2 regions of the Simplicispira sp. GW247-4R2A genome follow, and region 1 is predicted to be linked to the other one. Evidence: predicted binding sites of a transcription regulator. Region 1 holds the regulator's gene; the other holds the start of a gene.
The links. The regulator sigma-54, encoded in region 1, starts transcription at its own class of promoters, with help from an activator protein. The targets are predictions, from matches to a motif close to TGGCANGNAANCTGCTTT.

Region 1 (5,021 bases):
GCATCTGGAATGGCAAGAGCTTCTCAAAGGCAAAGCGCCGTTGCAGGCCCGGCGCAATATTGCAGGCCATTTGTGCCGCTTCGATGACCACCGTGCCGCTGCCGCAGCACGGGTCGTAGAGCGGCAGGGGCGCATCGCCCATCGGATTCCAGCCGGTGGCGGCGATCATGGCGGCGGCGAGCGTCTCCTTGAGCGGGGCGTCGCCTTTGGCTCCGCCTTCCTTGACGTTCCGCCAGCCGCGCTTGAACAGCGGCTCACCCGAGGTGTCGATGTAGACCGTAGCCTCGTCGGTGGTCAGGTGCAGGTGCACGCGCACGTCGGGCCACTGGGTGTCCACGTCGGGGCGCACGCCGGCCTTGGCGCGAAAGCGGTCGGCCACCGCGTCCTTGGTGCGCAGCGCGGCAAAGTTCAGGCTGGTCAGCGGGCTGTGCTGGGCCGTGACTTCCACCTTGAAGCTCTGGCGCGGCGTGAACCAGATCTCCCAGGCAATGCCGGACGCCAGGGCGTAAATATCGTTCTCGTTGCGGTACAGGCCCTGGGCCAACTGCACCAGCACGCGCTGCGCCAGGCGGCTGTGCAGGTTGAGCAAAAGCGCATCGCGCCAGGAAGCCTGCAGCAGTACGCCGCCACGGCCCACAAGCAAATCGTTGCCGGTGAGGCCAGTGATTTGGTGCACCTCGTCGGCCAGAAAGCCCTCGACGCCGGCGGCGCAAGGGAGAAATAGATGAAGTTGATTCATAGGATGACTGTTGCGTCGTGCAACCACCGCTGCCACCAGCAGCCAAACGCCAGTGCCACCGTGGAACCGGCTTTGCCGGGCCAGGGGTGGCGTCCCCCTCCCGCAGGAGAGGGGGATGGCGCGCAGCGCCGCAGGGGGTGTTTCATGTCAGCGCCTTGCGCAGCGTGGTGGTGGGGATCTTCAGCGCTTCGCGGTATTTGGCCACGGTGCGGCGCGCGCATTCGATGCCCTGCTCCTTGAGCATGTCGGCAATCTGGCTGTCCGAAAGCGGTCTGGCCGGGTTCTCAGCGGCGACGAACTGCTTGATGAGCGCCCGCACCGCCGTGCTCGACGCATTGCCGCCCGTATCCGTCCCCAGACCCGAGCCAAAGAAAAACTTGAGTTCGTAAGTGCCCTGGGGCGTGGCCATGTATTTCGCGGTGGTGACACGCGAGATCGTCGATTCGTGCAGCCCCAGCTCGTCGGCAATGTCGCGCAGCACCAGCGGGCGCATGGCCAGTTCACCATGCACGAAGAAGTTCTTTTGCCGTTCGACGATGGCGCGCGAGACGCGCAGGATGGTGTCGAAGCGCTGCTGGATGTTCTTGATGAACCAGCGCGCCTCCTGCAGCCGCTGCTGCAGCGCGTGGTGGCCGTCGCTGCCGCGGTGGCCGCGCAGGGCGCCCGCGTAAATGTCGTGCACGCGCAGGCGCGGCATCACGTCGGGGTTGAGCTGCACGGAAAACTGCGCGCCTCCTGTGCCGACACGGCGCACCAGCACGTCGGGGACGATGGCATTGCGCTCCACATTGGCAAAGCGCCGGCCGGGGCGGGGTTCAAGGCTGGCAATGAGGGCCATGGCCGCACGCACGGCGTCTTCGCTGGCGCCACACAGGGGGGCCAGGCGCCGCACGTCGCGCCGCGCGAGCAGGTCAAGCGGCTGCTGGCAGATGGCAAGCGCGGTCGCGAGTGTCTCGGCGTGCTGCGCCTCCTCGTGCCGAAGCGCCTGCAGCTGCAGGCGCAGGCATTCCGCCAGATTGCGCGCGCCGACACCGGTGGGCTCCAGACTTTGCAGCAGCGAGAGCGCCACGGTGAAGCGGTGCACCAGTTCTTCGGCCTCCTCCGCATCGCCCCCGGCCAAACCGGCGGCCAGTTCCTCGAGGGGGTCTTCCAGGTAGCCGTTGTCGTTCAAGGATTCGATCAGGAAGGAGAGCGCTGCACGGTCAATATCGGAAAGGCGCAGCGACAGCGCCTGGCGGTGCAGGAAGTCGGTCAGCGAGCCATGCTCCTGCGCGCGGTCCAGCGCGTCGCCCACGCCTTCGCCTTGGTCGCTCTGCTGGCGCGCGGGGGCGTCGCCGCCCCATTCGGCATCGTCAGGCGCCAGGTCGTACGTGCCATCGCCCGACCAATCCAGCAGCTCATCCGCTCCGGAATATTCCGAATCATTTTGGCTCTCGGCGCTTACTGCACTTGGGATTTCAGCTCCCGAATACGTAGCACTCTCGATGGGCGCATCATCAGCCTGCACGGGCATGTCGGCCTGCAGCAGGCCAAACTCCTCGCGCGGCGCCTCGTCGCTCTCGCGTTCCAGAAACGGGTTGTCGTCGAGCATCTGGTCGACTTCCTGCCCCAGCTCCAGCGTCGAGAGCTGCAGCAATCGGATGGATTGCTGCAACTGCGGCGTGAGCGCCAGATGCTGCGAGACGCGCAGCGACAGGCCGGGTTTCACGGCTACATCCGGAAGTGCTCGCCCAGGTACACCCGGCGCACTTCGGCGTTGTCCACGATGTCGGTCGGCGTGCCCTGCGCCAGCACCTCGCCCTCGCTGATGATGAAGGCGTGGTCGCAGATGCCCAGCGTCTCGCGCACGTTGTGATCGGTGATCAGGACACCGATACCGCGCGCCTTCAGGAAACCGATGATGCGCTGGATCTCGATCACGGCGATGGGGTCGATCCCGGCAAAGGGCTCGTCCAGCAGAATGAAACGCGGCTGCGTGGCAAGGGCCCGTGCAATCTCCACGCGGCGGCGCTCACCGCCCGAGAGGGCCACCGCTGGAGAGTCGCGCAGGTGTTCCACGCGCAACTCTTGCAAAAGCTCGGTCAGGCGCTCTTCAATGGCCGCCTTGGCGAGCGGTTTTCCCTCCTCGTTCTGCTGCAGCTCCAGCACGGCGCGCACGTTCTCCTGCACCGTGAGTTTGCGGAAAATGGAGGCTTCCTGGGGCAGGTACGACAGCCCCAGGCGCGAGCGCCGGTGGATCGGCATGTGCGCCACCGAATGCCCGTCGATCAAGATGTCGCCCGCGTCGCAGGGCACCAGGCCCACGATCATGTAGAACGAAGTGGTCTTGCCCGCGCCATTGGGGCCGAGCAGTCCGACGACCTCGCCCTTGCGCATGCTGAGGGACACGTCCTTGACCACCTTGCGGCCGCCGTAGGATTTCGCCAGATGCCGCACCTCCAGCAGGCTGGTCGCACTGCTGGCCTGCGCTGGTGCCGTCACTTCGCGTCGCCGCCGAGGCGGTTGCTGGGACGCAGAAGGGGGTTGGCGTCCGAGGCTGGAGCGGCGGCTGCTGCTGGCGCGGCGTCACGCGGCGCGAGGACAGCCCGTACGCGCCCTGTACCGTCCCCCGGCTTTTTGCCCGTGTTGCGGCCGTCCACGGTAAATACATCGGTCAGGTTGTTGTAGACGATCACGTCGCCGGTAATTTCATCACTCAAATCACCCCCCCGGTAACGGCGCAGCTCGGCCTGATGGACGAAGCGCACGGTATCGGCCTTGCCGTTGTATTCGATGGTTTGCGCCTCCCCCTCGATGAACTCTTGCAGGGCGCTTGGCGCCGTGTCGCGCTTCTGGCGGAAAAACGCGCGCTGACCAGCACCACCGGTGACCGTTCCCGACTGGTAGCCGTCGGCGTCCTGGTGCACCTCCAGCCGCGTGCCGCGCAGCACGATGCTGCCCTTGGTCACGACCACCTTGCCGGTGAACACGCTGGTCTGTTGCAGTTCGTCGTGCCGCAACTGGTCGGCCTCGATGTTCATGGGCTGGTTGCGATCGGCCTTCTCGGCGAACACCGGCGCCGTGGCAAGCACCCCCATGGCGGCGAGCACCCATGCGATGAGCTCGACGGGTCGCACACGAGAAAAAGGAGACGGCAAGAAAAGAGAGAACATGCGAAGAGTGTCAGTAAAGGGCACGCCAACGCAGGGTGAACACTGCTGGCCTTTGGCGGCACGAATCTTGCAACCATTGTGCCATGCACGGGCAAAAAAATGCCCGCAGCGTCCGCGGGCATTACAGGGAAGACAGCCCCGGTTGCGAAATCAGCCTTTGGCGACCAACGCTTCGACCACTTTGAGCATTCCGGTCAGGCTGCCGGCCATGCTGCCATCGGTGTAGTAGCGCCCTGCCACGCCCATGGAGGGAACACCCTCAACGCCGTAGGCGTCTTGCAATTGGGACACCTTGCGGACCTCATTGGAGACTGTGAAGGAGTTGTACATCTCCTTGAACTTGGCCAAATCCATGCCCGGCTGCTTGGCGATCCAGGCAAAAATGCCATCGTCCTTGGAGAGATTTTGCTTCTCGACGTGAATGGCATGAAACACCTTGGCTTGCAGTTGGTCTACCTTGCCCAAGCCTTCAAGGGCGTAGTACAACTTTTGCTGAGGGGCAAAACTCGCGTTGAAGGCGATCGGGACGCGGCGAAACGCCATGGTTTTGGGCGGCGTCTTGAGCCAGGCTTCCAGCGTGGGCTCGAATTCGTTGCAATGCGGGCAGTTGTACCAGAAGAACTCGATCACCTCGACCTTGCCGGCGGGGGCCTCGACGAGCGCGGGCTTGGAAAGGCGGGTGTAATTCTTGCCTTCCGTGGGCGCAGCGCCCTGTGCCCAGACTGGCAGAGACAGACCTGACGCCGCCAGCAGGGTGGCCGAGGTGGCGGAAAACTCTCTACGGTTCATTCAATACGCTCCTGATGGGTGTTTGCTGTGGGATGGAGAGCCGGCGCGAAAGTTCAGCGCTGTACGCGCACCAGCGCCGACTCGACGCCAGCGCCATCGAGCTTCTCCTTGAGCTGCTCGGCGTCTACGCGCTTGACAAAGGGGCCAATGCGCACGCGGAACACGGTGCGCCCGCTCTGCTCGCGCTCGTTCACGCGGGCCTCCCACCCCAGCATGGCAAGCTTGGCGCGCTGGGCGTCGGCGTCGCTCTGGGTGCGAAAGGCTCCGGCTTGAACAAAGTAGTCAAACGGATCGACAGATCCCGCAGCCGTTGGTGCTGCCGCGCCGGCTGCGGGCACCGA
Region 2 (5,021 bases), on a different contig from region 1:
ATGAGGCAATATGCAGCTGCTTTGCTCGGCCTGTGCATGGCTGTCTCCCCCTTATTTGGACTGTTGGAGCCGTTTTTTTGCGGCCTGCCCTCTGTTTTCAAGCGCAAGCATCTGTGTACCTGCATTGATGTATGCCGCGCTATCCCCTGTATTGGCAGCGTAAACGACATCTTGCCAAGGCACCGCTGCGTGATTTTCTGGCTCGAATACGTTTCGGGATCGCGGTCTTTGTCTGTATTCCTGGTCGGACTGGCGGCCACAATCGAGCTGCCATCTATGGTGGTGGCCGCCTTGGGCAGCAAATCTTGAATCTTGAGGAGGTCGCGGGCGGCGGCGAGAATCTGATCCATCCGTTGACGTTTCTCTAGCCAGTGGCGGAACCTCAGCAGCGTGCTTTCATCAAGTGAAGCAAGGAGCCTAACCAGTGCAGTCCAACGAATTGCGCGCAGCATCTGGGCACGGAATTCCGGTTGGCGGGTTGTTGGGGTGATCTGGTTCAGATCAAAGCTGATTTGCTTCATGAGCAAAGAGGAGGCCATTGCGGGCTGACGTCTGCCAGAGCAGGGAGCTGTTTTGCTGAAAATGCCAGGTGTCGTGAGTTCGAAGTAGCTTGAGAAATGAAAGATGTCGGAACCGCCGTCGGGCACGGCGCGGACCATGGCGATAGCAGCAGCTTTCGCGCAGATTTGCAGTGCGGCACGGCGGCGATTTTCAGCATCTTTCTGATACAAATTTTGAGTGATCGACCCGTTTCGGGTCGATCAGAGCGTCAAATGCTGATCAAGACTTGTGCAGCTTGAACACCCATACCGAACCGCCTTGTTCGAGGAAATTTACGCGTTTGGCAACGTCGCCGCCCCACAGCGGAACCGCACCGCCCCAGCCGGCTGTCACAGCGATGAACTGTTCGCCGTTCGCTTCCCACGTGACGGGAGGTGCCACGATGCCGGTACCGGTCTGGAAGGACCACAGTTCCTTGCCGGTCTTGGCATCAAGTGCCTTCAGGAAACCTTCCGGCGTACCGTGGAAGACCAGGCCGCCGCCGGTAGCCAGAACGCCACCCCACAGCGGGGCGTAGTTCTTGCTTTCCCAGACGATCTTGCCTGTGGCCGGATCGACAGCGCGCAGGGCACCGATGTAGTCGTCATTGATGGCTTTGATCGTGAACCCGGCTCCCAGATAGGCAGCGCCTTTTTTGTACGCCACGGGCTCGTTGTGAATCTCCATCGACCACTCGTTGGCCGGAACATAGAACAGGCCGGTTTGCGGGCTGTATGCCATCTGTTCCTGGTTCTTGCCGCCAAGGAAGCCTGGTGCTGCGAATGCTTCAGTACCGGCTTTGCCGTCGGCACTTTTTGCCGGATCGCCAGGACGGGACTCGTCGTTGTAGACAGGGCGGCCCGTTTCCAAGTCGATTTTCTTGGCCCAGGTAATTTTTCGGACGAACGGGAAGGCGTTGAGCAGCTTGCCATTGGCCCGGTCGTTTACGTAGAAGAAGCCGTTTCGATCCGCCTTGCCGCCAGCTTTGACGATCTTGCCGGTTTTCGGATCCTTGTAGTTGAAGGAGACGAATTCGTTTGCGCCGTCATAGTCCCAGCCATCGTGGGGCGTGTTCTGGTAATGCCAGACGATCTTGCCGGTATCGGGGTCGATGGCGACGGTCGAGCATGAGAACAGGTTGTCGCCGGGGCGGTTCCAGCTGTTCCACGGGGCCGGGTTGCCTGTGCCGACGAAGAGCAGGTTGGTTTCCGGATCGTAGGTAGCGCCGTTCCAGGTAGATGCGCCGCCGGTTTTCCAGAGATCGCCAGGCCAGGTTGCGTTGGTTGTGCCGGAGATGCCGTTTTCAATCTTGTTGCCGTCCTTGTCGAAGGTATAGCCCATGTGGCCTTCGACCGTCGGACGTGTCCACAACAGCTTGCCGGTCATCGGATCGCGGGCGTCGATACGACCCACGACGCCGAACTCGCTCCCGGACACGCCGGTGATCAGCTTGCCGTTGGCAATGATCGGTGCTGCGGTGGAAGAGTAGCCGGCTGCGTAGTCTTCCAGCTTTTCTTTCCAGACCACTTTGCCGGTGTCTTTGTCAAGCGCGACCAGTTGCGCATCAAGCGTGCCGAAGATCACCAGGTTGCCGTACAGTGCGGCGCCGCGGTTTACCACGTCGCAGCAAGGCATGATGCCATCGGGCAGGCGGTGCTCATACTTCCACAGCTTCTTGCCAGTCATGGCGTCGAACGCAAAGATCCGGCTGTAAGAGGCGGTGACGAACATCTTGCCGTCGCTGATGAGCGGCTGCGATTCCTGACCGCGCTGTTTTTCGCCGCCGAAGGACATGGTCCAGACGGGCGTCAGGTTCTTGACGGTTTTCGTGTTGATGGAGTTCAGCGCGCTGTAGCGCTGACCCTGAGTGCCGAGGCCGAAGCTCACGACGTCTCCGGGGGTCTTGGCGTCGTTGAGAATGTCTGCAGTTGTCACGTCCTTCGCCTGGGCTGTGCCCAGCGAGCCGGCGCCAAGTACGGCTGCAGCTGCCAGTGCCAAAACGAACGGCACCCTGTTGTTTTTGCCCGTCTGTTTCATCGAATCGTCTCCTTGGTTGTATTTCCGAAGCGGAACAGATGCCCACCAGAAAGCAGTATCAGCCCCGTGGGCGAGAACTCAAGCAAGCAGCGTGCCAGAATGATGACGGGTGATTTGTCCCTGAGGCTGTGGCCGGCCGGCCAGGAAATACGGCGTCTAAGGCAATGCTGATTAAGTCCCTCACGCGCCGCGCATCCGTCCCTCGGGCGGTCTGCGGCGTTGCAAATCCTCGCCATCGCAGCGACTTATTCAGCATCGCCCTAATTCCCAGTGGGCCCGAGTTTCGGTCGAGCGCCGAAGCTGCAGCCGTTACAGGCGCAGCAGGTCTGGACAGTTCGCCTGTTTCAAATGGCGTCAACTGCTCCAAAGTGCGACAGGTGCTCCGCAAGCGAGGCCGGTAGGGTGACCGCCCCGCCACCATTCTTTCCCCCTGCGACTGCAGTGCTCCGGCCTACGCTGTATCGGTTTCCGCTAAAGGTATTCAGGGCACGGTAGGCACGATGCTTGCTGTCTTGTTGGCCATTGCACCGTGGGATAGCGCGGCAAAGTCTGCTTCAGGCCCCGTGCACCGCCGAATAGATGGGTCTTCGGGGCATCGGCAACGCAGCCAGTGAAGGTCTTCACCATTCCATTGGTCTTAATGGGAGTGGGCCGGGAAATGCTCCGGTGACAAGCATGTTGCCTATGCGGTCTCATGGGTAGTCCCCGTCGGCTCAAGAGGAGAAACCACCGTGCGCCGTTTTACGCCAAGTCTGCATACCCGCATCAGTTTCGTGCTGACGGCGCTCGCTGGCGTGCTTGTATTGGCGCTGGGTAGCTTGTGGCTGACGCAAAGCCGGAAATCCATCCACGAGGAAGTCGAGGCTGCCAGTCGGGTCGCCCAGCAGTGGCTGAACGTTGCTGCTCGCCAGGCGCGCTCCGATCCACCGGTCTGGAGCAGTGAGCAGCTGCTCTCGCATGTGCAGGCGGTCGGGCGGATTCGCGCCAACGCGCTGGAAGTGCTCGATAGAGCCGGGAATCAGGTCTACCTGTCACCACAGCCTGTTTACAAGGCTGGGCGCGCTGCTCCCGGCTGGTTTTCGGCCATCGTCGACCCGCAATTTGCCACCCATTTGATCAATGCGGGTCCGTTGACGCTGATCCTTCATCCGGACTCCTCGCGCGCGATACTCGATGCCTGGGACGACCTGCGCTTGATAGCAGGATGGGCTGTGGTATCGCTCATCGCGCTGTTCTTTGCGGTACGCCTTGCGCTGCGCCGCGCGCTACGCCCGCTCGGCGTGGTCATGGCGGCGCTCGACCGTACCGGACGTGGCCGTTTCGACACGCGTCTGCCGGTTTTTCCGGTGCCGGAACTCGGGCGCCTGGCCTGCGCGTTCAACGGCATGGCCGACCGCCTTGCCGAAGCGGTCAATGACAACGTGCGGCTGGAAACCGAGCATGAGCTGACGGAACGCGTGCAATTGCGACTGGAGGCCGAACGCGGCAACATCGCTCGCGAACTGCATGATGAGCTGGCGCAAGGCATCACTGCCGTGCGTGCACTGGCTGGTGCGATTGCACAGCGCACCAGCGAACATCCGGTCGTGAACGGGTACGCGCAAAGCATTGTTGCCGTGACTGGGCAGATGCAAGACGGCGTGCGCGATATCCTTCATCATCTGCGCCCGGATGCCAGAGGCGGGCGCGTCAACATGGAGGAAATGCTGCGGCGTTATCTCGATGTCTGGCAACAGCACTATCCCGATATTGCCCTAGGCACGACGCTGGAGGCGGGCCTCCAAGACGTCAGCGACGACTTCGCTCAGGTGCTGCTGCGCATTGTTCAGGAAGGTCTGACCAACGTTGCACGTCATGCGGCAGCCAGCCGCGTTGATGTGCACCTGCGCCAACTACAACAGGGGCGGGAATGCCGCCTCGAACTCTGCCTGGTCGACAACGGCCGTGGCCTTGGGGCGCCATCAAAATTTTCCGGCTGCGGCCTCGGCTTGAGCGGCATGCGCGAACGCGTCGCGGCGCTGTTGGGTGAGTTGCATTTCGACAGCGTGGCCGGTGGAGGTACTCGCCTCTGTGTCTTGTTGCCGGCCAACCCATAAGTACCCGGGAGAAAGTGCCATGACCCTGTGCCTTGCCAGTCAGAAAATCCTGATCGCCGACGACCACGCGATCGTGCGCATGGGGTTTCGTGCGCTCCTTGAGGGCGCCGGGGCTTGCGTAGTGGGTGAGGCCGAAACTGGCGAACAGGCCGTGCGCCTGTATGGCGAATTGTTACCTGACATGCTGGTGATGGATATTTCGATGCCCGGAATCGGCGGGCTGGCCGCCCTTGAGCGCCTGCGCGCCCGCTATCCCAACGCCCGCGTGCTGATACTTTCGGCGCATCAGGACGCGGTGATCCCGGTGCGCGCCCTGAAGGCCGGCGCGCTGGGCTACCTCTGTAAACG

Region 2: AC07ZH_RS07480 (methanol/ethanol family PQQ-dependent dehydrogenase) is a predicted target of sigma-54. The motif match lies at 2,657-2,674, and genes of this name have one in related genera.

What each region holds. Positions count from the first base shown of each region.
Region 1 covers NZ_JBWKZM010000001.1:15,390-20,410, reverse strand. The annotation lists gene AC07ZH_RS00115 (THUMP domain-containing class I SAM-dependent RNA methyltransferase) at 1-739, opposite strand, end outside; gene AC07ZH_RS00110 (RNA polymerase factor sigma-54) at 882-2,447, opposite strand; gene lptB (LPS export ABC transporter ATP-binding protein) at 2,450-3,220, opposite strand; gene lptA (lipopolysaccharide transport periplasmic protein LptA) at 3,217-3,891, opposite strand; gene AC07ZH_RS00095 (thiol:disulfide interchange protein DsbA/DsbL) at 4,042-4,680, opposite strand; gene AC07ZH_RS00090 (SPOR domain-containing protein) at 4,734-5,021, opposite strand, start outside.
Region 2 covers NZ_JBWKZM010000008.1:28,013-33,033, forward strand. The annotation lists gene AC07ZH_RS07475 (hypothetical protein) at 1-731, opposite strand, end outside; gene AC07ZH_RS07480 (methanol/ethanol family PQQ-dependent dehydrogenase) at 781-2,577, opposite strand; gene AC07ZH_RS07485 (sensor histidine kinase) at 3,309-4,673, shown strand; gene AC07ZH_RS07490 (response regulator) at 4,693-5,021, shown strand, end outside.